One region of the Ferrovibrio sp. GW821-FHT12B10 genome, then DNA from elsewhere that is predicted to be linked to it. Evidence: predicted binding sites of a transcription regulator. Region 1 holds the regulator's gene; each other region holds the start of a gene.
The links. Region 1 encodes LexA, which represses DNA repair genes until DNA is damaged. Its sites were predicted from a motif close to ATGTTCTANTTTGGTTC; they were not measured.
Positions count from the first base shown of each region.

Region 2: AC1RRT_RS06085 (adenosylcobalamin-dependent ribonucleoside-diphosphate reductase) is a predicted target of LexA. The motif match lies at 3,526-3,542, and genes of this name have one in related genera.
Region 3: recA (recombinase RecA) is a predicted target of LexA. The motif match lies at 4,259-4,275, and genes of this name have one in related genera.

Region 1 covers NZ_JBXAQT010000001.1:3,355,234-3,364,700, forward strand. The annotation lists gene AC1RRT_RS16745 (ComEC/Rec2 family competence protein) at 1-1,898, shown strand, start outside; gene lexA (transcriptional repressor LexA) at 2,002-2,754, opposite strand; gene AC1RRT_RS16755 (methyl-accepting chemotaxis protein) at 3,075-5,411, shown strand; gene AC1RRT_RS16760 (O-acetyl-ADP-ribose deacetylase) at 5,381-5,896, opposite strand; gene AC1RRT_RS16765 (divergent polysaccharide deacetylase family protein) at 6,033-7,451, shown strand; gene AC1RRT_RS16770 (class I SAM-dependent DNA methyltransferase) at 7,459-8,250, opposite strand; gene AC1RRT_RS16775 (DNA-3-methyladenine glycosylase I) at 8,456-9,175, opposite strand; gene trpE (anthranilate synthase component I) at 9,190-9,467, opposite strand, start outside.
Region 2 covers NZ_JBXAQT010000001.1:1,199,333-1,208,799, reverse strand. The annotation lists gene AC1RRT_RS06095 (class I adenylate-forming enzyme family protein) at 1-350, opposite strand, end outside; gene AC1RRT_RS06090 (HAD-IA family hydrolase) at 347-1,000, opposite strand; gene AC1RRT_RS06085 (adenosylcobalamin-dependent ribonucleoside-diphosphate reductase) at 1,066-3,411, opposite strand; gene AC1RRT_RS06080 (YchJ family protein) at 3,726-4,208, shown strand; gene AC1RRT_RS06075 (YkgJ family cysteine cluster protein) at 4,247-4,999, shown strand; gene AC1RRT_RS06070 (lysophospholipid acyltransferase family protein) at 5,034-5,756, opposite strand; gene AC1RRT_RS06065 (YdcF family protein) at 5,753-6,589, opposite strand; gene AC1RRT_RS06060 (D-glycero-alpha-D-manno-heptose-1,7-bisphosphate 7-phosphatase) at 6,625-7,176, opposite strand; gene AC1RRT_RS06055 (cell division protein FtsX) at 7,179-8,069, opposite strand; gene ftsE (cell division ATP-binding protein FtsE) at 8,066-8,731, opposite strand; partial or broken gene AC1RRT_RS06045 (zinc-ribbon domain-containing protein) at 8,909-9,007, shown strand; gene AC1RRT_RS06040 (hypothetical protein) at 9,050-9,467, shown strand, end outside.
Region 3 covers NZ_JBXAQT010000001.1:276,250-285,716, forward strand. The annotation lists gene alaS (alanine--tRNA ligase) at 1-2,559, opposite strand, end outside; gene recA (recombinase RecA) at 3,058-4,131, opposite strand; gene AC1RRT_RS01560 (PAS domain-containing hybrid sensor histidine kinase/response regulator) at 4,306-6,648, opposite strand; gene flhB (flagellar biosynthesis protein FlhB) at 6,661-7,770, opposite strand; gene AC1RRT_RS01570 (flagellar biosynthetic protein FliR) at 7,781-8,545, opposite strand; gene fliQ (flagellar biosynthesis protein FliQ) at 8,556-8,822, opposite strand; gene fliE (flagellar hook-basal body complex protein FliE) at 8,901-9,200, opposite strand; gene flgC (flagellar basal body rod protein FlgC) at 9,218-9,467, opposite strand, start outside.

The DNA.
Region 1 (9,467 bases):
TGTGGTTGGCCGCCGAGCGCAGCGCTTCGGTGGCAGCACCGGTGCTGCAGCGGATGAGCGGCGCCATCTGGCTGGAGGGCCGCATCCTGGAGGTTGAGCCGCGCGATGCCGGCCATCGCCTGCTGCTGGATCATCTGGCCTTCGGCGGCTTGAGTGAGCCGGAAACGCCGCAGCGCGTGCGCATCACGCTCAACCGCGATGGCGGCGTGCTGTGGCCGGGCGACCGCATCCGCCTGCGCGTCATGCTGCTGCCGCCGCCCGAACCCGCCATGCCCGGTGCCTTTGACTTCGCGCGTTATGCCTGGTTCCGCCAGATCGGCGCGGTCGGCTATGCGATCAGCACGCCGGAAGCCCTGCCGGCGACCGAGCCCGATGGCTGGCGCGATGCGGCGTTGCTGTCGCTGAGTGCGCTACGCCAGGACTGGACACGGCGGATCGCAGCGCAGACCGAAGGGGCGGGCGGCGCAATTGCCGCGGCGCTGATGACCGGCGTGCGCGGCCCGATCCCAGACGATGTCGATGCGGCGTTCCGCGATTCCGGCCTTGCGCATATCCTCTCGATCTCGGGCTTGCATCTAACACTTGTCGCCGGCCTGCTGTTCTTCCTGCTGCGTGCCATACTGGCGCTCAGTCCGCGGCTGGCGTTGCAGTATCAGATCAAGAAATGGGCGGCTGTGGCGGCGTTGCTGGGTGCGGCCGCCTATACCCTGCTATCGGGCGCGGCATTGCCCACGTTACGCGCGCTGGTGATGATCGCGCTGGCATTAATCGCCGTCATGCTGGACCGCCGCGCCATCACACTGCGTGCTGTTGCCTGGGCAGCACTGCTGCTGCTGATGCTCTGGCCGGACAGCCTGCTTGACCCAGGGTTCCAGATGTCATTCGCAGCGGTGACAGCACTGGTGGCTGCCTTCGAATTCCTGTCGCCGAAGCTGACGCGCTGGCGACAGAATGCCGGTCCGGTGCAGATCGCGCTGCTCTGGCTGCTCGGCACCATGGCGGCGAGTTTTGTCGCCGGTCTGGGCTCGTCCTTCTTTGCCGCCTATCATTTCAACCGCGTGGCTGATTACGCGCTGATCGCTAATCTGCTGTCGGCGCCGCTGGTCGACTTCCTGATCATGCCGCTGATCGTGCTGGCCTTCCTGTTGATGCCGTTCGGACTCGAGGCCTTGGCGCTGACGCCGATGGTCTGGTGCATCGATCTGCTGATCCTGCTGGCGCGCTGGGTCGCCGGATGGCCCGATGCAGTTGGTGTCGTGCCGGCGATGCCGCTCTGGGGGCTGGCCGCGATCGCCTGCGGCGGGTTGTGGCTCTGCCTGTGGCAGCAGCGCTGGCGCTGGTTCGGCATTCTCGGGCTGATGATAGGCACGCTGTCGCCCTGGGCCACCACGCCGCCCGACATGCTGGTCAGCGGTGACGGCCGGTTGATCGCGGCCCGCGCCGCAGACAGCCGCTATTACCTCACATCAACGCCGCCGCGCGGCTTTGCTGCCGAAACCTGGTGGGAACGGCTGGGGGCACCGCCGCTCTATCCCTGGCCAACATTGCGGCGCAATGACACCGAGGGCCGATCCGGTGCGGATGGGGCTTTGCGTTGCGATCCCGAGGGCTGCTCCTGGCGCCATGCCGGTTTTCTGGTCGCTCTGCCGCGTCAGCCCAAGGCGATCACGGAAGACTGCCGCCATGCCGATGTGGTGATCGCGACCCAGATGCCGATCCGCTACCGCTGCCCGGCCGCGAAAGTCGTGATCGACCGCAACGACCTGTGGCGCGGCGGCACCCATGCCCTGTTCCTGGATGAAGAAAGCCGGGTCATCCGCGCTGAGACGGTGGCTCAGATACGCGGCCGCCGGCCCTGGGTGGTGCCCAAGGGCCATGCGCCGGAGCGGGGTGAGTGAAAGGGTGTCGTCATGACGACGCTCTTGCGATCCGTCGTCTGCGGCTTCGCCAATAAAAACGGGGCGCCTGAAGCGCCCCGTTTTGCATTTGAAGAGCTGAACCTCAGTAGCGGCGCAGCAGGCCGACCAGGCGGCCCTGCACCTTGACCCGATCGGGGCCGAAGATGCGGGTCTCGTAGGCCGGGTTGGCGGCTTCCAGCGCGACCGAGTTGCCCTTGCGGCGCAGGCGCTTCAGCGTCACTTCCTGATCGTCGACCAGTGCGACGACCACGGTGCCGTTTTCGGCATTGTCGCTGCGCTGGATGATGACGGTGTCGCCATCCATGATGCCGGCATCGACCATCGAGTCACCGGCGACTTCCAGCGCGTAATGCTCGCCATTGCCCAGCAGGCCGATCGGCACATCGATCTGCGTGCTGAGATCGCGCAGCGCCTCGATCGGCGTACCGGCAGCGATCCGGCCATAGAGCGGCAGGGTGACGATGTCGCGGGCGTTGTAGGGATTGACGTTGACCGGCGTGCCCGGCATCGGGCCGTTGCCGGCGCCGCCTTCGATGGCGCGCGGCATCAGGCGGTTGCGCGGGGCGGCGCTGCGGGCCGACGCGGTGGCGCCGACGCCGCCGCCGCGGACCGGCACGGCCGAGTCGGGCAGGCGCAGCACTTCCAAGGCGCGGGCGCGGTGGGCCAGGCGACGGATGAAGCCGCGTTCCTCCAGGCCGGTCACCAGACGGTGGATGCCGGACTTGGACTTCAGCTTCATGGCCTCCTTCATTTCCTCGAAGGACGGGGATACGCCGGAATTTTCCAGCTTGTCGTGAATAAAGAGCAGCAGGTCGTGCTGTTTCCGGGTCAGCATGGTTAGCCTCCTCGATTAAGGTCCCGGGCAACCAGCCGGATCAGTGGGGACAGCCGGCGGCAGACCAGAACGAACATGAAACCCACGAAATGTTCTAATGAGGTTCTGTATTCGGGTCAAGTATTTTTCCACAGGCTGTCTCCTACATCTAGGGGTGGGAACGAATAAGGCCTCCCACAGGTTGAGTGATCCGTAGGCAGTGCACCCGCTCTTTCTCACCCTTTACGGCGATGGTCCCAACGGGAAATATGGTCTGTAACTAGAAGGCCGAAGACGGCCGCAAAGTCAGGCACCAGAACGGGGTCTGCGGGGGAGGGGTTATGGGTATCCGTCAGAAGTTGAATCTCGCCATCGGCGTACTTGCCATGTTGACCTTGCTGTCGAACGCGATCGGCGGCCTGTTCTTCAATCGCGTCGAAAGCAGTTACGCGGGCATCACCAGCACCAACCTGCCCGCCGTGATCACTGCGCTGGAGTTGTCGGGCACCAGCGCCGACCTGGCCGCCGGCGCGCCGGTGCTGGCCAATGCGAATACTGATGCCGAGCGGGAGAGTGCATTGGCTTCGCTGAGGGCCAAGCAGGAAAAGCTGAAGCAGGCGGTGGAGACGGTGAAGGCGGCCGCGCCGGAAGACCAGTCGGAGCGGATTACCGAGATCGGCCGCTCGGTCGACGTCCTCAACACCATGGTGGCGCAGATCAACCGTTCGGTGAATGCGCGTCTGGGCTACATCAAGCAGCGCGAAGACGTGCAATCCAGGATGAGTGCGGACAACATCACCTTCCAGGCGCTGATGCAGCCGGCGCTGGACCGCGCGATCTATGAACTGCGCCAGCCGAATGCGAAGTCGGAAGCCGCCGATGCTGCCAATGCGCTGATCGCCGCCGGTAACGCGGTGAACCAGCTGGTCGCCGTGATGGCGGTGGCCGCGCAGGCCCCGAATAATGCCGAGCTCGACAAGCTGTTTGCCGAATTCGTCAAGCTGAACAGCCGTGCGCTCGAAGAACTCGACTGGGCCAGCAAGCGCTTCGATGTGATCGAACTCCAGAACACCACGACCAAGCTGCTGGGCTATGGCCAGGGTTCGGAAAGCATCTTCCAGATCCGGCGCGGCGAAATCCGCACCGTGAATACGGCGGGCCTGGCGCTGACTCAGTCGCGCGACGCCGCGACGCAGCTGAGCGCCAAGGTGCAGGAACTGGTGGCGGCCGCCACGGCGGCGGCCGATGCCGCCTCGGCCACGGCCGAGGGCCAAGCGACGACGGCGCAGGTCGTGCTGGTGGTGATCACCGCCATCGGCCTGGGCTGCGCGTTGCTGATTGGCCTGCTGTTCACCGGGCCGCAGATCGCGGCGCCGATCGTGCGCATGACCGAAGTGACGCGCCGGTTGGCTGAGCGCGACTGGTCGGTCGAGCTGAAGGAAACAGGGCGGTCGGACGAGATTGGCGAGATGGCGCGCGCCGTCGAGGTGCTGAAGACCAACGGCCAGGAAAACGAGCGGCTGCAACGCGAGGTCGAGACCGGCCGCGAGGCCTTCGAGGCCGAACGCAAGGCGCAGGAGCAGCTGCTGGAAGAGGCGATCGGCCAGATCGTGTCCTCGGCGACCGCTGGCGATCTGAGCCGTCGTATCGATGCCGAGGCCCTGCAGGGCGTCATGCGTCGCCTGGGCACCGGCATGAACGAACTGCTTTCTACCGTCGACAAGGCGCTGCGCGATCTGGGCAGCATGCTGGGCGCGCTGGCGGAAGGCGATCTGACGCATCGCATCGCGGGTGGCCATCAGGGCACCTTCGAGCAGCTGGCCAATGACGCCAACACGCTGGCTGGCCGCCTGGCCGAGATCGTCGGGAAGCTGTCGCAGACGGCGGGCAATGTGCGCGACGCCTCGGCTGAGATTTCGGTTGGCAGCAACGATCTGGCCCAGCGCACCGAGCAGCAGGCTGCGAGCCTGCAGCGCACGGCGGCGTCGATGGAGCAGATCACCGCCACCGTGCGGCACAATGCCGATAATGCGCGGCAGGCGAGCCAGTTGGCCGCCACCGCGCGCGATACGGCGGATCGTGGCGGCACTGTTGTTGGCCGCGCGGTCAGCGCCATGGGCGAGATCGAGGAGAGTGCACGCAAGATCGTCGATATCGTCTCGCTGATCGATGAGATCGCCTTCCAGACCAACCTGCTGGCGCTGAATGCCAGCGTTGAGGCGGCGAGAGCGGGCGAATCAGGCAAGGGCTTTGCTGTTGTGGCGCAGGAAGTGCGCGCGCTGGCTGGACGCTCGGCCGATGCGAGCAAGGAGATCAAGACGCTGATCGCCGCATCGAACAGCCAGGTGAAAACCGGTGCGGCGCTGGTCAACGAGGCCGGCGGCAGCCTGACGGGGATCGTCGATGCGGTGAAGCGCGTTGCCGGCATCATCGAGGAAATCTCGATCGCCAGCCAGGAGCAGGCATCAGGCCTTGACGAGATCAATGACTCCGTCACGCAGATGGACGAGATGACCCAACGCAACGGCGCGCTTGTCGAGGAGACCACAGCCTCGGCACAGTCGCTGGCTGATCAGGCGCGCGAGCTCGCCACCTCGATCACCTTCTTCCGCCTTGAGCCCGCGGCGGCGGCGGAAGAGTCGGAGGATCAGGGCGAGACTGACAAGGCGGCGGAATAGACCGCCGCCGCATCGGTCGAGAAGCAGCAGAAGATCGCCCGGGTCGGTTTCGGCCTGCTTTCCAGCCAGGCGCGTACCTCGCGCACCGCGATAATAGTCGCCTTGTCCATCGGATAGCCGTAGACGCCGGTGGAGATTGCCGGAAAGGCGATGGCCTGCAGATCGTAATCGGCGGCGAGCGCCAGACTGTTGCGATAGCAGCGCGCCAGCAGCTCAGCTTCGTTGCGGCTGCCGCCATGCCAGACCGGTCCGACGGTGTGGATGACATGGCGTGCCGGCAGATTGTAGCCGGCTGTGATGCGCGCCTCGCCGGTGGGGCAGCCGCCGATGGCGCGACATTCCTCCAGCAGGCCCGGCCCGGCCGCGCGGTGAATCGCACCGTCCACGCCGCCACCGCCGCGCAGGCTTTCATTGGCCGCATTCACAATGGCATCGACGGCGAGCCGGGTGATGTCGCCGGAAATCACTTCGATTCGATCGGACATAATCACAGTTTAACGTCTCCGCGAGTCGGACGGCAGGGGCCTCTTTACGCTTCTCTAACCATGATGAAATCACAATGGCGACAACGCGTTGCACACCGCCCTTGCTGTGTCCGCCGTAATCCTTTACCCGGGTCAGATGAGCGATCCTGCCGCCGCCCTCAAACTGAAGACGCGCCGCGCCGCTACCGCGCAGTCCGCCGCCGGTGCCTATGGCGCCATGCAGGCCCGCAGCGTGCCGGGTCAGCAGATTCCCGCGCCGGCCCCCATTGCTGCTCCCAAAGATAAAAGCCGTAGTTTTCTGGCGATCAACTGGCCGCTGATGACGGCCGCCGCAGCCCTGCTGGGCGGTGGCGTGGTGATGGGCATGGCCGTTGGCAGCGCACCGCGGCCGCAGCCGGTCGTCGTTGCGTCGCTGCAGCCCCAGCCGGACCAGGCGCCGGTCAGCATTGCGTCGAACACGCCGGCGCAGATCCGCACCGAACAGGGTGGTGGTTGGCGTCCGATTTCCGAACTGGCACAGCAGGCCACCCTGCAGCCTGTCATTCCGCCCATGCCACTGCCCGCACCGGAACCGGTTGTTGCCGCAGGGCCGGTCGCCTCTGTTGTTGAGGCAGCCGAACCTGCCGGGGTTGCAAAGCCCGAAGCCGTAAAGCCTGAGCCAAAAATCGAGACGGTGGCTGCCGCACCCGTCGCGACGAGTGCTCCGACGGCTGCCAAGCCGGCCCCGGAGAAGGGTGCCGACAAGGCGATCGCCAAGGACAAGCCGGTGCAGTTGACCGCCGCGCCGGTCGCGCCGCCATCGGTCACGCCGCGCGCTGCCGGTGACGGCCAGGCTTGGCGCACCCGCGCCGTGGCACCGCCGGCCATGGCCAAGCCGCCTTTCGTTGCCTTCCTGATCGATGATGCCGGGCTCGATCGCCGCGGCACCCAGCGCGCCATCGCCCTGAAGGGGCCGGTGACGCTGTCATTCATGAGCTACGCCAACGAACTGTCGGAGCAGAGCGCCGCCGCCCGGGCCGCCGGTCATGAGGTGATGCTGCATCTGCCGATGGAGCCGCTGGACGCCAAGCGCAACAATCCAGGTCCGAACGCGCTCTATGTCGGCCTGGATGAGGCCGAGCTGCAGCGCCGCCTGTCCTGGCATCTTGATCGCTTCAGCGACTATGTCGGCGTGAACAACCATATGGGCAGCCGCTTCACCGCCAATGCCGCAGGCATGAATCTGGTGATGAACGAAATCAGCCGCCGTCAGGTCTTCTGGCTCGACAGCCTCTCAGGCCCGAATTCCGCCGGCCCGGCGCTGGCGCGCAAACGCGGCCTCGACGCAACGGAACGTGACCTGTTCCTGGACGACGAGCGTTCGCCTGGCATCGGCCATGAACTGGCCGCCATGGAACGCATTGCGAAGGCGCGGGGCGATGTCATTGCCATCGGTCATCCGCATAGCGCGACGCTGACGGCGATGGAGAATTGGATCGCCACCGCGAAAGAGCGCGGCTTCAGCCTGGTGCCGGTAAGCACCGTCCTGTTGCGTCGACAGCAGCAGGAACGCTGATTTTTTTTCAGTTGATGGTTTTGATGAAGCGGTAGGCGCAGCCGGGCGTGAACTTGCCCTCTTCGATGCGAATGACCGCATCGATATGATCCGCATAATGCAGGTAACCGGCGCCGCAGCGGCGCAGATACTCTTCGCCGTGGTTATAGCGGCCGGTCTTGGTCAGCATGAATTCGCTGTTGCCAGTTTCCACGGTGAACAGGAAGCTGCCGCCGGGCTTCAGCGCCAGGGCGGTCAGACGGAACAGGTCGGTCACTTCACCGATATAGATCAGCGTATCGGCGGCCAGCACGACATCGTAGCTGGCGGCCGGGGCAGCCCGGAGGGCGGCATGGGCTTCGGCATGCTGCAGCTGGTCGTAGATGCCGCGGCGCTGCGCTTGTTCCAGCATGCGCGGCGCGAGATCGATACCATGCAACTGCGTCGCGTAGGGACGGAAGGGAATGCCGCTCAAGCCGGTGCCGCAGCCGACATCGAGAATGGTGCGGCTGGCATCAAGGGCCCAGTCGGCGCGCTCGGCAAGCTGGCGCAGCATCTCGGGACCCTGATAGCCCAGCCGGGCCAGATGATTGTCGAACCGGCCGGCATAGGTGTTGAACAGCCAGGTCACATAAGTGTCGGGCGCGTGCTGCGGGTTATGGCCGACGAGAGAGTCGAGCAGGTGGCGCACGACGCCGGAATTGGGCGACAGTGCCTGCGCCTGACGCAGGCTGACGATGGCATCGTCACTGCGGTTGAGATCGAGTTGCGTGAGCGCCAGACCGAGCCATGACATCGGGCGGGCGTGCTGATCAGCCACGGCCCGACTGAAGCAGGCTTCTGCTTCTGCATGCCGGCCGGCCTCGCGGGCCTGAATACCGCGTTGCTCCCAGCTTAATGAGTCGAGCGTCTGATCGTGTTGCATATCGGCAGCTAACCCCGGGGGGTGACGCTTGGCTACCGAATTAGTTCGATTTATTTCATCAGGTGTTTACACCCTGATAACCATACGAGCAGCTTACGGATCAGTCTTCGCTGCCCATGTTTTTCAGCAGTGTGGCCGCATCATAGTTCTCGCCGACTGCCATGGCGCAAATCCGCGAAATATGGGTGAGCGGCAAGCCGCTTTCCTTGGCCCAGACATTGAATTGCGCCTGGATGTTCTGCAGGTCGCGCTTGCCGCTGGCCTTCTCAGTCAGCGGTACGCCGGCCTCGCGCAGGCAGAAAATTACATCGCGCGAGGTGATGAAGCTGTCGCGGCCAAGGAAACGGATCAGGTACTGGCCCGTGTTTCCACCCAGCCGCGCCCCGCGCTTGGCCAGGAAATCCAGCAGGCCGACCTGGTCATCCATCGGCCATGTGGCCAGCAGCTTGCCGAAGCTGCCGTATTCGGCGACGACATCCAGGATGAAATGCGCATTGTCGCGCACGCTGCGGATTTTCTGCGGGTTGCGCACGATGCGCTTGTCGCTGGCCAGCTTTTCCCAGAACTCGTCGGGCTTGTGGGCCAGTTTGCGCGGCTCGAAGCCCTGGAAGGCGGCCTCGAAACCATCCCATTTGTTCTCGATCACGCTCCACACGAAACCGGCGGAGAAGACACGCTTGGCCATCTCGGCCAGCGCGCGGTCGTCTTTCAGTTTCAGCAACTGCTTCTGATCGGGGATATTGGGCAGCAGCTTCTTAAGGGTGGCGGCGCCTTTGCGCTTTTCGGCACGGGCCCGGATGGTCTTGAACGAGGTCGCCATCCGTGCCGTCTCCGTTACTGTCCGCGGCCGGTGCGGCTGGCGTAGCGCTCGGCTTCCTCGGCGGCGCGGATCAGGGCTTTGGCCTTGTTCACGCATTCGACATGTTCCGACATCGGGTCGCTGTCGGCGACGATGCCGGCGCCAGCCTGCACATACATGGTGCCGTCCTTCACCAGCGCGGTACGCAGCGTGATGCAGGTGTCCATGGTGCCATTGGCTGAGAAGTAGCCGACGCCGCCGGCATAGAAGCTGCGGCGCACAGGCTCGAGCTCGTCGATGATCTCCATGGCGC
Region 2 (9,467 bases), 2.2 Mb from region 1:
AGGTGCGTGGCATCGGCGTCACGCGCCATGGCGACGATCTGCTCCGGCAGTGACGACGGCGCCAGCGGCGCCACCGCCAGCCCGGCGCGCAGCCCGCCCAGATAGGCGGTCACATAGTCGTTGCGCGAGTAGCTGACGATGCTGATGGCGTTCGTGGCCTTGTCGCGCTGCAGGGCGGCGGCGACGCGGTCGGCGCGGCGGTCGAGCTGCGCGTACGTGAGCATGCCCCCATTGCCGTCATTTGGCGCGTCGATCACGGCCGGATGGTTCGGGCGTTCCTCGGCATGGGCGCGCACCAGATCGGACAGCGTGGCAAAGGCGCTGTTCAGGATGTCATCGGCCTTACTCATTTCGCGAACTCCATACCAATGATGGCGCTCAGGTCGCGCAGCGCCTTGTCGGGGTCTTCCACCTTGATGGTCTGCATGCCCATGGCGGCGGCGGGTTTGAGGTTGATGCCGAGATCGTCGAGGAACACGGCTTCCGTGGGCTTGATGTCCAGCAGCTCGCAGGCGCGCATATAGAAGGCCGGCTCGGGCTTGCGCACGCCGACCTTGCTCGATTCGACAATGACGTCGAACAGCGCCATGACCTCGGCGACGGCTTTCGCCTTTTCCGGCGTCACGCTCATCCCGGCGCCATGGCCGATCGGCATGTTGTTGGTCAGGCAGGCGACCTTGAACTGCGTCTTCACGTGTTTCAGCGCCGCCACCATGCGCGGCCGCACCTCGCCCGACAGCAGCGCCAGGATATCGCGGCCATGCACGGCCTGACCCAGTGCGGTGCTTTCGGTCAGGAACATCTCGCCGAACCGCGCGGCATCGACTTCGCCGCGCTCGAAGCGGGCCCAGGCATTGCTGTGCGGATTGGTGCTGTTGACCCGGCGCAGGAAATCGCGCGGCAGCCCGCGTTCATCCTCGAAGCGGCGGAAGGCCTCGAAGGGCGAGGTGAGAATCACCCCGCCGAAGTCCCATAAAACGGCTTTGATCGACGACGGCATCGGCCCTGCTACGCGGCGAAACGTTTCCCCTGCGGCAGGGTCTTACGCGCGCGTAAAGCCGTGCCTTATCCGCACTTACTATAGCCGCAGGAGGTGCAGGTGTCGCAACCCTCGGACTTGATCAGGCCGGGCTGGCCGCATTTCGGGCACTGGCGCAGGCCTGACAGCGGCTTGGGCGTCTCGGCATTCACCGCCAGCGCCAGCACGGCGCTTTCCTCGCGCTTGCTGTTGGGATCGGCCATGAAGCCGATGGCGATCAGATGCTGCTCGATCACCTCGCCGATGGCGGCCAAGAGCGACGGCACATAGCGGCCGTTCATCCAGTGGCCGCCGCGCGGGTCGAACACCGCCTTCAGCTCGTCCACCACGAAGGAGACGTCGCCGCCGCGGCGGAACACGGCCGAGATCATGCGGGTGAGCGCCACCGTCCAGGCGTAATGCTCGGTGTTCTTCGAGTTCACGAACACCTCGAAGGGCCGCAGGCGGCCATCCTGCAGGATGTCGTTCAGCGTGATGTACATCGCGTGTTCGGAATCCGGCCAGGTGATCTTGTAGGTGCGGCCGGGCAGGGCTTCGGGGCGGTCCAGCGGCTTGGTCATGTAGATCACGCCGCCGGCAGCCAGCGGATCACGCGGCTTGATGGTCTGCACCGGCTTGGCACTGGAAACCAGCGGCAGCTCGGCCTGCTGCTGCGGCGCTTCAGCCTTCTTCTCGTCCTTCTTGATGGTCAGCACCGAACCGGTGATGTCGTTCGGGCGATAGGTGGTGCAGCCCTTGCAGCCCTGGTCATAGGCCATCTGGTAGATGTCCTTGAAGCTCTCGAAATCGATTTCTTCAGGCACGTTGATGGTCTTGGAGATCGAGCTGTCGATGTATTTCTGCACGGCGGCCTGCACGCGCACATGGTCGGCGGGCGCCAGGCTCTGCGCATCGACAAAGGCTTCGGTCAGCGGCGCATTGTCACCCTTCATCTGGCGATACAGGCGATAGGCGTAATCGCTGACGTCCTCCTGCCGGCGGCTGCCGTCCGGCATCAGCACGGTGCGCGTATACGTGAAGCTGAACACCGGCTCCAGGCCCGACGACACATTGTCGGCGAACAGCGAAATCGTGCCGGTCGGCGCGATCGAGGTCAGCAGCGCGTTGCGGATGCCGTGTTCGGCAATCGCGGCGCGCACGTCCGCGTCCAGTTCGGTGATGCTCTCGCCGGCCAGATAGGCCTCGCGGTCGAACAGCGGGAAGGCGCCTTTTTCGCGAGCCAGGTCGACCGACGCCAGATAGGCCGCGCGCTGCAGGCGCTTCATCCAGGTCTCGATCAGCGCGACCGACTTGGCCGAACCATAGCGCGCGCCGACCATGATCAGCGCATCGGCCAGGCCGGTGACGCCGAGCCCGATGCGGCGCTTGTTGCGCGCCTCGGCGGCCTGCTGCTCCAGCGGGAAGTTGGAGACGTCGATGGTGTTGTCCATCATGCGCACGGCGCGCCGGGTCAGGTCGTCCAGCGCCTCGAGATCGAGCGCGGCGTCGGCCTCGAAGGGCTTTTTCACCAGGCGGGCGAGGTTGATCGACCCCAGCAGGCAGGCGCCATAGGGCGGCAGCGGCTGTTCGCCGCAGGGGTTGGTGGCGCTGATGGTCTCGCAGTAATGCAGGTTGTTGCGATTGTTGATGCGGTCGATGAAGATCACGCCGGGTTCGGCATAGGCGTAGGTCGCCCGCATGATCTTGTCCCACAGCTCGCGCGCCTGCACGGTGCGATAGGCCGTGCCCTTGAAGGTCAGCTCCCAGGGCAGGTTCTGCTTCACGGCATTCATGAAGGCATCGGTGACCAGCACCGACAGATTGAACATGCGCAGGCGGTTGGCCTCGCGCTTGGCCTCGATGAAGGCCTCGATATCGGGATGGTCGCAGCGCAGCGTCGCCATCATGGCGCCGCGGCGGCTACCGGCCGACATGATGGTGCGGCACATGGCGTCCCACACATCCATGAAGCTGAGCGGCCCGGAGGCATCGGCGCCCACGCCCTTCACCGGCGCGCCGCGCGGGCGCAGCGTCGAGAAGTCATAGCCGATGCCGCCGCCCTGCTGCATGGTCAGGGCTGCTTCCTTCAGATGCTCGAAGATGCCGCCCATGTCGTCGGGCACGGTGCCCATGACAAAGCAGTTGAACAGCGTGACCTTGCGCGCGGTGCCGGCGCCAGCGACGATGCGGCCCGCCGGTAGGAAGCGGAAATCCTCCAGCGCGCCGTAGAAGCTTTCAGTATGCGCGGCCGGGTCGGTCTCGGCCTGCGCCAGCGCGGTGGCGATACGCTTCCAGGTGTCGGGGATCGACTGGTCGACCGGATTCCCGTCCATGCCCTTCAGGCGGTATTTCATGTCCCAGATCTGCTGGGAAATCGGCGCGATAGGCGACATGGACGCAATCCTGTGAAAGGCGGTCTGCAAAGACGGAAAGCGGCGCAAGTCTGCTTGCGCCGCCGGAAAATTCTCAGGCTGACTCTATCGCCCGAGGGGTGAGAGTCCAGCGTAATGTTCTCAATCTGTTTCTACAGATTGAGTCACAAAGGCCTTGGCCACAATATATTGTTATAGCTTGTAAATTGGGCTTATCCCCGCGATCCGCAAGGAGGTCGGGATAAGTTATCCCGGGATATCCACAGGGACTTTCCTGTCCTTACCATTCCTGTGCAGAGGATCGCCATGGACGCATGGATCGCTAAAGTGAGCCGATGATCAAATGCCCCTGTACTTCCGGTCTCTCATTCGATGTGTGCTGCGGTCCTTTGCTGGCCGGAGCGCCGGCCCCGACGGCCCTGGCGCTGATGCGTGCGCGTTTTACCGCCTATACTCAGGCCAATATCGACTATCTGGGACGGACGCTGTCGGCTGAAGCCCGCGCGGAGTTCGATCCTGTTGAAACCAAGAGTGTTGCATCCTCGGCTGAATGGCTGGGCATGGACATCCTTTCGGTTACAGCGGGCGGCGCCGACGATCAGGACGGTGTTGTCGAGTATGCCGCCAAGTTCCGCCTCAATGGTCAGCAGCGCGTTCACCATGAGCGTGCGACGTTCAAGCGTGAAGGCGGTGCCTGGCTTTGTACCGGTGGCGAAGTCGATCCCAAGTCGCCGCCGCGCCGTGTCGAGAAAATGGGGCGGAACGATCCCTGCAGTTGCGGGTCCGGCAAGAAATTCAAGAAATGCTGCGGCGTGTAGGCCGCGTCCATAATCCGCATTCATGATCGGGCGCCTGCATGCAGCACCACTTCAAATGCACGGCCTGCGGAAAATGCTGCAGTGGTTCGCTGCCCCTGACGCTTGAGGAGGCCCTGTTTCATGCCGGTCGCTTCCCGCTGGCCATGGTCTGGACGGTGGTGCGGCAGGGCAACAAATCCTTCGGCCTGACAACCCGCCTCGGGACAGTGGTGCAGGTTGCGCGCAAGACGCAGGTCGCCGTCCAGGTCGGTGCCATGGCCTATCTGCCGCCCTCGGTGGCTTGCCCGGAACTGACCGGGGACGGCCTGTGCGGCATTCACGCCGAGAAGCCCATTCGCTGCCGCGCCATGCCGTTCTTCGCCTACAAGGAAGAAAGCGATCAGGCCGATATGCTGCTGCCGCGCGCCGGATGGGCCTGCGACATATCAAAGGCCGCACCACTGGTTTATCAGGACGGCCGCATCGTGGATTGCACTGATTTCGACGCGGAGCGTCAGCACCTGGAAGCCCAGGCCCCGATCGTCAAGGCCTATGCCGATCGCATGATCGCGTCCGTTTCCGGAATCGTCGGGAAACTGGAAATGTTGAGCAAGCAGCCCGGCGGCGGGCGCATGGCCCTGCCATTCACGGGCATACTTCCGAGGCTGCCCGAGGCGGACCTGCCTGTCTTTGCCGCAGCGCAGTTACCTGTTCTGCACCGCTATGCCGACCTGACGGCATCCGACAAGGCGATGGCGCAGTTCCACCAGTATTATCGCGACGCCATTCAGCGTCTGGAGTTGGCGGTCTAGCGAAGGTCGGCTTTCACGGAAAAGGGGCCCGCTGTCAGCCGCGCAGGGCCTTTGCTTCTAGTTCCTTGGTCGTCGTCTCGATGCTGCCTTCCAGCCGCGCGGTGAACTCATCGCGCTCCAGGCCGGCCGGAATCACCGGCAGGAAGCGCAGGATCAGGGTGCCCGGCGGACGCAGCAGGCCGACTTTCGGCCAGAAGACGCCGGAGTTTAGCGCAATGGGTAGCACCGGCAGTTTCAGGTCGCGGTAGAGCGCCACCACGCCCGACTGATACTCCGCCACTTCGCCGGGCTTGGTGCGCGTGCCTTGCGGAAAAATCACGATCTTGCGGCCGGCATCGCGCACGGCGCGCGCATCTTTCAGCATTTGCTTGAGCGCCGCGCCGCCGCCGTCGCGATCGACCGCGATCATGCCCTGGATGCGGGTGAGCCAGCCGTAGATCGGAATCTTCAGCAGCTCCTTCTTCATCACCACGGCGGGCGTGCCGAACAGATCGAAGATGATCGCGGTGTCCCACAGCGACTGGTGCTTGGCCGCCACCAAAGCGGGGCCGGCCGGGATATGCTCGCGGCCCTCGATGCGCACCTCGATATTGCAGATCACCCGCAGCAGCACATTCAGGCTGCGCGCCCAGAAGGCGTTCATGGCGAAGATATGCGCGCGGCGGTTCAGCGCCATCGGCACCAGGCTGTAGACCGCCACGATGGTGGTCCAGGCATAGAAGACGCCCTGGAAGACCAGCGAGCGGATCCAGATCACGGCTTGCTCTCGGATGAGGGCGTCGTCGTCTCGGGCTTTGTCTCTTCGGCCGGCGCTGCCGGTGCCACGGGGACAACAACAGGCGGCACGGCTTCCACCGGCTTCTTCTCATCGGCCTTCTTCTCATCGGCCTTCTTCTCATCGGCCTTCTTCTCGTCCACGGTGGCGACGAGCTGGCGGTCGAGATGCACGCGCATCAGCGCGACGACATACTTGCTGTATTCGCCCAGCAGGAACAATGTGGCCTGGCGGCGCTGCCACCAGTCTTCCACCCGCATGGCATCCGAGCGCACCGGATGCGGCACCACGGTAATGCCGGGCATGCGGTAGCCGAACTCCACCAGCGCGCGCGGCATGTGATAGTTCGCCGTCACCAGCCGCACCGACTTGTAGCCACGGGCGGCGGCCCAGCTCGCCGTTTCGGTGGCGTTGCCGGCCGTGTCGCCGGCCTCGAAGCCGAGATCGGTGCAGCATTCGAACAGCAACTGCAGGTCGATGCCCTGCCAGCCGGTGCCGAGCTGCGCCGCATCGGGCATCGCCTTCTGCACGGCTTCCTGCAGGGTCGCCTTGGTGGCGGTCTGGCTGACGCCGGAGACCAGCAGCCGCTCGGCCTTGTTGTCGTTGAGCAGGCGCAGCGCCGTGCTCATGCGCGCCGCGCCACCGGTCAGCACCACGATGGCGTCGGTGCGCTCGTCGCTCGGCGTGATCATCTGCTCGACGCGCTCGACATAGGCAACTGCGCCGCCGAGCCAGATCAGGCCGATGGCGATCAGGGCCAGCAGCCAGCGCCGCAGGCGGGAGAACAGGGATTGGGGTTCGGAACGACGCGCCATGTCAGTCAGTACTCGTGCTTAGTCCGCATGCTTGATCAGCCTGCCATCTCGGCCAGCAGGCGGTCGACGGCCTCGGTCAGATTCTCCACCACCGTGACCGGCAAAACGTCCTCGGGCAAGCCTTTTGCCAGCATGGACGCGCCCTTGCCGGTGCGCACCAGCATGCGGCGGCAGCCTGCGGCCTTGCCGGCCTGCAGATCGATCACGTTGTCGCCGATGAACACGGTATCCGTGGGCGCCGTGCGGAAGCGCGCCATCGCCTCGCGCAGCATGCCCGGCCCGGGCTTGCGCCGCTCGGTCGGCGCGTGCGACGGGTCCGGCGCGAAGAAGATCGCATCGACACGGCCGCCGTCGCGGGCCAGATGGTCGCGCAGGGTGTTGTGGATGCGCTCCAGCATCGCTTCGTCGATCAGGCCCTTGCCGACGCAGCTTTGATTGGTGCAGATCGCCACATGCCAGCCGCGCGCATTCAGCCGGGCCACGGCCTTGCCCACATCGGGCAGCATGCGCAGCTCAGCCGGCGACAGCACATAGCCGTTCGGGATGTCCTCGTTCAGCACGCCGTCGCGATCCAGCAGCACCAGCATGCTCACACCATCGCTCGCAAGGCGCCGAGCACGGTGAGGCGCGCGGTGAAGATCGCCAGCAGCGTCGCGGCGATGGGCAGCAGCAGCAGCATGAGCCAGTGCCACCAGAGCAGCGCCAGGCCGGGCAGCAGCCCGGTGCCGACGCCGCCGGCCAGAAGCTGGATCGCCACAATGATCAGCACCGCCATGCCGGCGCCGATCAGGCCGCCGCGCACGGCCTGTGACGCCACGTGGCGTTGGAACTGCCGTGCGATATAGCCGTCCTCGGCGCCGATCAGATGCAGCAGCTCGATGGTGTCGCGCCGGGCCGCCAATCCTGCGCGCGTGGCGAAGATCACCATGGCGGCGGTGGCAAGGCCGACCAGCAGCACGATGCCGCCGCCCAGCGACTGCAGCAGGCGGCCGATCTGCACCAGGCGATCCAGCCAGGGCTTGGGGTCGTCGATGCGCGCGCCGGGCACCGCTGCGCTGAGGCGCGCCGACAGCGCATCGACTGAAAGGGCCGCGGAGTCGCTCAAGGTCACGTCGATCATGCCGGGCAGCGGCAGGTCGGATTCCAGCGCTTCGGCGCCAAGCCAGGGTTTCAGCAGGGCTTCCACCGCGCGGCGGTCCATGGCTTCGGCCTTCTCGATGCCGGGCACGCCGCGCAGCACGCCGAGCGCCGCATCCAGCCGCGGCCCCATCGGCTGGCCGGGGCGATCGGCGATCTGCACGGTCAGCTTGGCCGCGACGCCGCGACGCCAGCCGGCGATGCTGCCGTCCAGGGCCAGCGCGCCGGCGAGCGCCAGCGCCGCGAGAAACACCATGACGGCGAGCGCCCAAGGCAGGAAGCGCGCGCCGGTATCGGCGTCGAGCTGCAGGTCGGAGGGGCGAGGGGCCTTGCGCGCGCTCATGCGGCATTCCTCTCGATAACGAGCTGCCCGGCGCGCAGGCGCATCACCGGGAAGCGGAAGGTCTGCAGCAGATGCGTGTCATGGGTCGCCAGCACGACCGCCGTGCCGAGCTTGTTCAGCTCGACGAACAGATACATCAGCCGCTCGGCCATCTCGGGGTCGACGTTGCCGGTCGGTTCGTCGGCCAGCAGGAGGCTCGGTCTTGCAATGACGGCGCGCGCGATCGCCACGCGCTGCTTCTCGCCGCCCGAGAGCGTGGCGGGCCGCGCCTCGAGCCGGTCGCCGAGGCCGACCCAGCTCAAAAGCTCGCTGACATGCTCGCGCGTGCGCTTCTCGTCGGCGCCGGCGATGCGCAAGGGCAGCGCCACATTGTCGAGCGCGCTCAGGTGATCGAGCAGGCGGAAATCCTGGAACACCACGCCGATGCGCCGGCGCAGCATGGGCAGCGCGGCGCGGCTGGCGGTGGAGACATCCTGGCCAAACATGGTGATCAGGCCGCGGCTCGGGCGTTGCGCCAGATAGAGCAGCTTGAGCAGCGAGGTCTTGCCCGCGCCGCTGGGGCCCGCCAGGAAATGGAAGGATCCGGCGCCCAGCTCGAAATTGACGTCGCGCAGGACCTCCGGCCCGGGGCCGTAGCGCATGCCGACGTTCTGGAAACGCACCAAGTCCCAACTCCTTGCTGCCCGCTGGGCTGCCCATGGGGCGAATCGTGCCGAATCGACCAAAGCCTTGCAGCACAATATCTTGCAAGGCTGTAGCCTTGCTTCAACCGCCCTGTCCGTCCTATAAGGGAAAGCATCCGGAAACGCAAAAGGGCTGGCTTCAGGCTGACTTAAGGCATGATTCTTACCTGCCCAAGCTGCGAGACCCGGTTCCACGTTGAACCCGACCTCTTCGGCCCTGCGCCGCGGAAGGTGCGGTGTTCGCGCTGCCGCGCCGTCTGGGACCAGGAACCGCTCCCCGAACCCGAGCCGCCGCCCGTGCCCTCCGTGGTGCAGGCCGCCGGCATGGCCAGTCATGGCACTGGCCCCGAACCCCTCGCCGATGACGACTGGGTGCCGCCGCCGCCGCCCGGCGGCAAGGCCCCGGAGCCCGAGACCGTGGCCGCGCCGGTCATGGACCTGGAGCCGCCGCCACCGCCGCGCATCACCGGCTTTGACGACGAGATCGAGATCGACCCCCGGCAGATGGACCGCCCGCCGCTGCATCCGCCGCTGGACGAGCCCTTCAGCCCGGCCATGGCCGAGGAAGACCCCGACGAGGCGCTCAACCGCCGCCGCGCCCGCCTGGCCGAGGCCGGCGTCACCCGCGAACCGCCCAAGCCGCGCAAGCCGCGCTCCTGGGCCTGGATCGGCTGGCTGCTGCTGCTGGCGGTGATCGGCGGCGTGGTCGGCGGCG
Region 3 (9,467 bases), 3.1 Mb from region 1:
GGGACGGCCGCCGCCGCCCTGACCACCGATCAGCGGCGTGGCGATCTTGACCAGATCGGCGGCGTTGATCTTGCCCGTGAGATCGGCACTGACGCCGACCACGACCGAGACCTTGCCGTCAGCCACTGAGGTGAGCGCGACGACGCCGGAGCCGATTTCCTTCTTCATGGCATCGACCATGCCGCGCAGGTCCTTGGCCGGCACGCCATCGAGCGAGCGGGCCGCGAATTTCACGCCATTGAGATCCTTCACCTGCGGGCCACCGCTGCCGCCGCCGGTGGCGAGCTGCTTGCGCAGCTCGGAGAGTTCGCGTTCCAACTTGCGCTTCTCATCCAGCAGCGCGGTGAGGCGCTGCGGCACTTCCTTGGGCTGTGCCTTCAGCGCATCGGCCGCCGCGCGCAAGGTGTCTTCCTGCTCGGCGAAGTAGCTGCGCGCGGCCTCGCCGGTCAACGCCTCGATACGGCGCACGCCGGCCGCCACCGCGCCCTCGTTGATGATCTTGAACAGGCCGATATCGCCGGTGCGCTTCACATGCGTGCCGCCGCAGAGTTCGGTCGAGTAATCCTTGCCGTCGTCGAGCTTGCCCATCGAGAGCACGCGCACTTCGTCGCCGTACTTCTCGCCGAACAGCGCCATGGCGCCGGCGGCAATCGCCTCGTCGGGCGTCATCAGGCGCGTGGTGACGGCGTCATTCTGGCGGATCATGCTGTTGACCTCGGCCTCGACGGTCGAGACTTCCTCGGCGCTCAGCGACTTGGGATGGCTGATGTCGAAGCGGAAGCGGTCCGGCGCGACCAGCGAACCCTTCTGGGTGACATGGTCGCCCAGCTTGCGGCGCAGCGCCGCATGCAGCAGATGGGTGGCCGAATGGTTCGACGCGATCGCCGAACGGCGCGTCGCATCGACGGTGAGGATCGCCATGTCTTCCAGCTTCAGTGTGCCCTCGACCACCTTGCCCAGATGGGCATGCAGCGCGCCCAGCTTCTTCTGGGTGTCGGCAATCTCGACCTTGGCGCCGCCGGCCGTGGTGATCACGCCGGCATCACCCTGCTGGCCGCCGGACTCACCGTAAAACGGCGTCTGGTTCAGCACGATGGCGACATCGGTGCCGGCCTTGGCTTCATCCACCGGCTGGCCATTGACGACGATGGCGTCGATGCGGCCTTCGGCGGACTGGGTGTCATAGCCGAGGAATTCGGTGGCGCCCTTGTCTTCCTTGATCTCGAACCAGACCTTCTCGGTCGCGGCCTCACCCGAGCCGGCCCAGGCCTTGCGGGCCTCGGCCTTCTGCGCGGCCATGGCGGACTGGAAGCCATCGAGATTGACGTTGATGCCGCGCGGACGCAGCGCATCCTGCGTCAGGTCGAGCGGGAAACCGTAAGTGTCGTAGAGCTTGAAGGCCACTTCGCCCGCCAGCATGTCGCCCTTCGACAGGCCCGCGGTGGCTTCATCAAGCAGCTTGAGGCCGCGATCCAGCGTCTGCTTGAAGCGGGTCTCCTCCAGCTTCAGCGTCTCGGCGATCAGCGCCTCGGCGCGGCCGAGTTCGGGATAGGCGCGGCCCATCTCGCCCACCAGCGCCGGCACCAGCTGGTGCATCAGCGGTTCCTTGCAGCCCATCAGCTGGGCATGGCGCATGGCGCGGCGCATGATGCGACGCAGCACATAGCCACGGCCCTCGTTCGACGGCAGCACGCCATCGGCAATCAGGAAGCAGGAGGATCGCAGGTGATCGGCGACCACGCGGTGGCTGATCTTGTGCTCGCCATCCGCATCGGTATGCGAGGCATCGGCCGAGGCCTCGATCAGCGCCCGCATCAGGTCGATGTCGTAATTGTCGTGCTTGCCCTGCATCACGGCGGTGATGCGCTCCAGGCCCATGCCGGTGTCGATGGACGGCTTGGGCAGCGAGATGCGCTGCTCCTTCGTCACCTGCTCGAATTGCATGAAGACGAGATTCCAGATCTCGATATAGCGGTCGCCATCGGCTTCCGGGCTGCCCGGCGGGCCGCCCCAGACCTTGTCGCCGTGGTCGTAGAAGATTTCCGAGCAGGGGCCGCAGGGGCCGGTATCGCCCATCGCCCAGAAGTTATCCGACGTGGCGATGCGCACGATGCGGCTCTCGGGCACGCCGATCTTTTTCCAGATGTTAAAGGCCTGGTCGTCGTCGTGATAGACGGTGACCCAGAGCTTCTCCTTGGGCAGGCCGTATTCCCCGGTGATCAGGTTCCAGGCCAGCGGGATCGCATCGTCCTTGAAGTAATCGCCGAACGAGAAGTTGCCGAGCATCTCGAAGAAGGTGTGGTGCCGGGCGGTGTAGCCGACATTGTCGAGATCATTGTGCTTGCCGCCGGCGCGCACGCATTTCTGCGAGGTGGTGGCGCGGGTATAGGGGCGCTTTTCCTGGCCGGTGAAGACATTCTTGAACTGCACCATGCCGGCGTTGGTGAACATCAGCGTCGGGTCGTTGCGCGGTACCAGCGGCGAGGAGTCGACCACGCTGTGCCCGTTCTTGGCAAAGTAGTCGAGGAAGCCCTGGCGGACGTCGCTGGCGGAACTCATGGTCTTCGCACCCCTGGTCGCGGCGCTCCGGCTGGCCCGGGTCGCCATAATTCTGGTCGTCGGATTGTCATGAGCCGGACCGGGCCCGGCAAGAGACCTGTCTTAACGTCCCGCCCTGCCCCTGTCCAGCCAAGGGACAATCCGGTTAAGTCACTGACCGGATAGGGAATTGGCCGGCTCCACTGGCGGTTTTGCCCCGCGCTCTTATCCGGCCTTACCGGAGGCTTATCCGCCGTTATTCGACCCTTATCCGTCCTTATTCGATGCTTATACGCGCTTATTCGAGGCTTATCCGTCCTTAGCGCAACACTAAGCCATTGATCTGACAGACTTTAGCCTAAGCGGAATGTAGGGCGCGGCGCGCCCTGTTCAAGCTGGGTGGCGTTCGCCCCGCGGACAAAAAAGAAACCCCGGCAGCGAGGTCCGCTGCCGGGGCTTTTCCCATGGAGGAGATTGACTCAGGCGCCGTGGTTTACCGGCGTTGAGCGGGGGAAAATCTTATTCTGCGTCTTCGGTCTCCGCGGCATCGGCGCCGGCGTCGATGGCGGCGGCCACGATCCCGGTATTGGCCTTGATCGCGGCTTCAATGCGGTTGGCGACCTCGGGGTTGTCCTTGAGGAACTGGCGGGCGGCCTCGCGGCCCTGGCCGATGCGCTGGCTGTCGAAGGAGAGCCAGGAGCCCGACTTCTCCACCACATTGGCCTTCACGCCGAGATCGATCAGCTCGCCGGTCTTGGAGACGCCCTCGCCATACATGATGTCGAAGTCGACCACCTTGAACGGGGGGGCCACCTTGTTCTTCACCACCTTCACGCGGGTCTGGTTGCCCACGACCTCGTCGCGCACCTTGATCGCGCCGATGCGGCGGATATCCAGGCGGACGGAGGCGTAGAACTTCAGCGCATTGCCGCCGGTGGTGGTTTCCGGGCTGCCGAACATCACGCCGATCTTCATGCGGATCTGGTTGATGAAGATGACCATGCAATTCGACTTGGAGATCGAGGCGGTCAGCTTGCGCAGCGCCTGGCTCATCAGACGGGCCTGCAGGCCGACATGGGTGTCGCCCATCTCGCCTTCCAGTTCAGCCTGCGGCACCAGGGCGGCGACCGAGTCGATGACCAGCACGTCGATGGCACCCGAACGCACCAGCGTGTCGGCGATTTCCAGCGCCTGCTCACCGGTATCGGGCTGCGAGATCAGCAGCTCCTCGATATTCACGCCGAGCTTGCGGGCATAGGATGGGTCGAGCGCGTGTTCGGCGTCGACGAAGGCGCAGGTGCCGCCCTTCTTCTGGGCTTCGGCCACGACATGGAGCGCGATGGTGGTCTTGCCCGAGCTTTCCGGACCGTAGACCTCGATGATGCGGCCCTTGGGCAGGCCGCCGATGCCAAGCGCGATATCCAGGCCGAGTGAACCGGTGGAGATCGATTCGACCTCCATGCTCTGGCGCTGGCCGAGCTTCATCACCGAGCCCTTGCCGAAATTGCGCTCGATCTGCGAGAGCGCAGCTTCCAGAGCCTTACCCTTATCCATGTTCTCTTTTTCCACGACGCGAAGTGAGGGGGACGACATTCGGGGGCATCCTTTCATGGGGGGTGGTGAATTGCAATTATACGCCTTCTTGACCCCATATGTTCTCATATCGTTGCCGTTGTCCAGCAAAAAATGCTGTGCCCTGTATCCCCATGATATTGCTGGTCTATTCTACTGATGTTCTAGTGAGAGCGCCGCGATGTTCGCAGGCGTTCAATCGGCGGCGCGAGTCCCGAGGGGAACGGCCGTATCCATCACTTCCTTCACCTTTCCGGCCAGCTGGCTGAGCGAAAACGGCTTGGGGAGGAAGTTCACATGGGGCGATTTCGCCAAATTCGAGCGTAAACTGTCTTCGGCATAACCGGAGATAAACAGGATCTTGAGCTGAGGCCGACGGCTGCGGAGCTGCGCGGCCAGGGTCGGGCCATCCAGATTCGGCATCACCACATCCGAGATCAGCAGCTCGACGCGATCGAGCTGTTCCGCCGGCAAGGCCAGCGCCTGGTCGCCAGAAGCCGCCTCGATGACGGTATAGCCCTTGTTGCGCAGCGCCCGGGCGGCGAAGGCGCGCACGGCATCCTCGTCCTCCACCAGCAGCACCAACCCCTGGCCTGTCAGGTCGCGTGTATCGACACGGCCTTCCTCGCCGCGGCTGGCGCTGATCTCATCGCCGGTGGCGCGATGGCGCGGCAGATAGAGACGGAAACAGGCACCCTCGCCCGGCGTGCTCTCGACATGAATGAAGCCGCCAGTCTGCTTGATGATGCCGTAGACGGTGGAAAGGCCGAGACCGGTGCCGGCGCCGACCGCCTTGGTGGTGAAGAAGGGATCGAAAATCTTCGCCATATGCTCGGGCGCGATGCCATGGCCGCTGTCGGTCACCTCGATCAGCACGTAATCGCCGGGCGGAATGGTTTCGGTGCCAAGCTGGGTCGCCGTCTCCACCTGATGGTTCAGCGTGCGCACGCGCAGCTCGCCACCTTCGGTCATGGCGTCGCGGGCGTTCACGGCCAGATTGATGATCACCTGCTCGAGCTGACCCTGGTCGACCTTGACCAGGCCGAGATCGCGGCCATGCACCAGCTTCAGCGTGATGGTTTCGCCGATCAGACGGCCGATCAGGTTGCGCAGGTCGGCCAGCACATCCGTCACGTCAAGAATCTTGGGCACCAGAGTCTGCTGGCGCGAGAAGGCCAGGAGCTGGCGCACCAGATTGGCGGCGCGGCTGGCATTCTGCTTGATCTGCATCACGTCGGCAAAGGACTGGTCGCCCGGCTGGTGCCGCTGCAGCAGCAGGTCGCAGAAGCCGATCATGGCGGTGAGCAGGTTGTTGAAGTCATGCGCGATGCCGCCAGCGAGCTGGCCCACCGCCTGCATCTTCTGACTCTGGTGGAACTGGGTCTGCAGGCTGCGCTGCTCGGTCGTGTCGACCAGATAGACCAGCTGCGCCGACTGGCCGTCCTCGCGCTCGGCCGACGAGGCGGCAAAAACCTCGACGACACGTTCGCGCGGGCCGGCCAGGCGCACTTCCAGCGGACGCCCGAAAATCTCGCCCCGCCGCAACGCCATCAGATGCCGGGTCAGCACCAGCGCGTCTTCCTCGCGCACCAGCGCCGCCAGACGCTGGCCCAGCCAGTCGTCGCGACCGCAAAGCATGGCGAAAGCCGAATTGGCTTCGCGGATGGTGCCGGCACCATCCAGCACCAGGATGCCGATCGGCGCCTGATCGAAGAAACGCCGGAACTCGGCCTCGACCGGACGCAGCGTGCCGCGCTGGCGCAGCTCCAGACCCAGATCGTGCACCACGGCGCTGTAGCGCAGCGGAATGCCGTCGGTATCGGCGATGCCGCTCTGGCTGACGCTGACCAGCCGGAAACCGCCCGCGCCCGCCGTCGCCGCGCTCTCGCCGCCGATATTGTCGAGCGGCTTCAGCTTGGCCTCGCCGCCGAGCCAATCCGGCGTCATCGTCTCGTTCTCGCGGCCCTCGCCGTGATACAGCACATCCGACAATAGCAGGTCGCTGCCAACCAGCTGCTCGGGCAGCACGCCGAGCCAGGCGGCGAATGTGCGGTTGGCGAAAAGGAAGCGGCCATCGGGCGCGGCGGAATAAAGCCCGACCGGCGCATTGTCGATGAAGGCTGCCAGCTCGTCGCGCTGCTGCCGCACGGCCACCAAAGCGGCGGCGGAATCCGCCACCTCCTGGATATCCCAGATCACCCAGTTGCGCCGGCCCGGCGCCTGCATGGCGGTGACGCGCAGCGACAGCAGGCCATCGCCGACATGAATCTGGAAGTCCTCCTGCACCGCGCGGCCCAACGGCAGCAACGTGCGCAGCCGCGCGATGGTTTCGGCATTGCCGATCTCCGCGCCCAGCAACAGGTCGGGCGTGGTGCCGCCATCCTGCTGCAGCCGTGCCGCCAGCACGCGATAGGCGGTGTTGGCGGCCAGCAGGTCGTGGCCGCGCGTGATCACGCGCGCGAAGGGGCTCGCCTCGGCCAGCAGCCAGGCGGCGCGGCGGCGCGGAGTGTCGATCAATGAGGCAAAAGAGAGTGCCATCCTATTGGGCCATCACTCGGTCGTCTCGACTGTCACGACCTTGGGCTCGTACTTGGTGTCGATCCCTTCTTTCAGGCGCATGACGTAGGAGATGACCTCCGCCACCGCACGGAAATGCTCGACGGGGATCGAATGGTCCAGCTCGGTCTTGAACAGGGCGCGCGCCAGCGGCGGGTTCTCGACGATCGGCACCTTGTTCTCGGTGGCGATCTCGCGGATGCGCTTGGCGATCAGGTCGGCGCCCTTGGCCACCACCATCGGCGCCTCGGTGGTCTCGGGGTCGTATTTCAGCGCCACCGCATAATGGGTCGGGTTGGTGACCACGACGCTGGCCTCGGGCACGGCGGCCATCATGCGGCCGCGCACGCGCTGCATGCGCAACTGGCGCAGCTTGGCCTTGATCAGCGGATCGCCTTCGCTTTCCTTATGCTCTTCCTTCACCTCCTGCTTGGTCATGCGCATCTGCTTCATGAAGGAGTATTTCTGGTAGAGGTAGTCGGCGATGGCGATGATGAACATGATGCCGAGCAGCGCGCCGATCAGCTTGCTGACGATCTTCAGGCAGAACGGCAGGAGGACGGACAGGTCGAGATCGATCAGCGTCTCAAGCTCGTCCAGCTCGGGCGCCAGAATGGCGAACAGGATCGCGCCGATCACCAGGATCTTGGTCAGGTTCTTGACGAACTCGACCAGCGAATTCACCGAGATCAGCCGCTTCAGGCCGGCCAGCGGCGACAGCTTGGCGATATCGGGCTTGAGCTTGTCGAAGGTGATCTCGATCGGATTCTGGATCGCACTGGCCGCAACGCTGGCGATGGCGAACAGCCCGAGGATGGGCAGCATCATGCCGCTGATGGTCAGCATCAGGTCGAGCGACATGTTGGTGAGATGGCTGGCATCCATCTGGATCAGGTGCGGACGCTCGAGGAACACGATGACAGCATCGCGCACGCCCCGCACCAGACCGTCAGCCATCATCCACAGGATGATGCTGGCCGCCATGAAGGAGAACCAATAGCCGATTTCCTGCGACTTCGCGACATTGCCCTGCTGGGCGGCTTCGCTCAGTCGTTTCCCGGAAGGGTCTTCGGTTTTGGATTCTGGGTCAGCGTCTTCAGACATGCCCTTCCTCCTAGCGCGGCACGATGAATTGCGACATGTACTCTTCGAAGTGCGCGGTGAACGACAGGCCGATGGCGGTCAGCGACAGGCCGAGCACCACCAGAGACATGGCAATCTGCGGCGACTGCATGATGGCGAAAATCTGCAGGGCCGGCATCAGGCGGTTCAGCAGGCCGAGCGCCACGTTGAAGATGATGCCGTAGACGATGAAAGGCGCCGACAGCTTGATGCCCAGCGCGAAGCCGTTATCGACCATGCGGGTGGCGACATCGGCGAAATCGCCGAACGCCGGCGCCTTCATCGGCGGGAACAGCGTGTAGCTGTCATAGGCCGCCTGCAGGCACAGCAAATGCATGTCGGTGGAGAAGACCAGCGCCACGCCGAAGAACACCAGCATACTGGACACCAGCACGTTCTGGGCGCCCTGGGTCGGATCGAAGAAGGTGGCCGCCGACAGGCCGGCCTGCATGGCGATCACCGTGCCGGCGACATGCAAGGCCGACATCGCCATGCGGGCGAGCAGGCCGAAGGCCAGGCCGAAGCCGACCTCGGTGATGATGAGGAAGGCAAGCTGGAACGGCTGCGCCGGCATCGGCGGCAGGGTCGGCCCCAGGATCGGCGACGAGATCGCCGCCATCAGCAGGGCGATGCTGAGCCGCGCCCGGCCCGGAATGGAGGTCTCGCCGATGCCGGGCATCAGCATCAGGGCCGTGCCGAGCCGGCTGAAGAGCAACAGGAAGACGTAGACATTGCCGGCGACGATGTCCTGCAGCATGCCGCGGCCCCTAGTTGAGGCCGGCGATGCGCTGCGCCAACTGTTCCATGAAGGTGATCAGCGAGCCGATCATGAAGGGCATGGAGATGATCAACGTGCCAAAGATCGCGAGAATCTTCGGCACGAAGGTCAGGGTCGGCTCCTGCAACTGCGTCACGGTCTGGATCAGCGAGATCACGGTGCCGATCACCAGACTGACGAGCAAGGCCGGCCCGGATACCTTGAGCAGCACCCAGATGGCTTCACGCATGATGTCAGTAACTTCGACGGGCGTCATCGATTCGGTCTCCGCCGCCGATAATACCGAATTGTCCGCAAAGGCCCAGCTATCTGGCAGAAAACTGCCAGCCGGACCTCAGATCGGCATGCGAATGATTTCCTGGTAGGCGGAGATCACCTTGTCACGCACGGACACGACGGTATCCAGGGCCATTTCGGCATTCGACACGGCCGTCACCACATCGGTGATGTCGGCCTTGCCGGCCACCGCCTTGGCGGAGGTCATTTCCGCCGTCTTCTGCGCGTCGAGCGTGCCCTGCAGGGCTTCGCCCAGCATCTCGCCGAAGCCGCCGGCCGACTTGACCTTGCTGGCATCGCCCGCGCCCAGCATCGAGCCGATGCCCGGAAGACTGCCGCCGATTTTCAGATCAACCATGGCTCAATCCTCCGACTTTAATTCCGCAGCAGGTCGATGGTCCGGTTCAGCATCTGCTTCGCCGAGTCGACTGCATTCAGGTTGGCTTCATAGGTCCGCTGCGCCTCGCGCATGTCGGCCATTTCAATCACCGACTTCACGTTCGGCATCTTCACATAACCGTCAGCGTTGGCTGACGGATGGCCCGGATCGTATTTCAGCTCGAAATCCGAACGGTCCTGCTGCGGCTTCTGCGCCTTGACCATGTTGGCGCCCAGCGCGCGATCG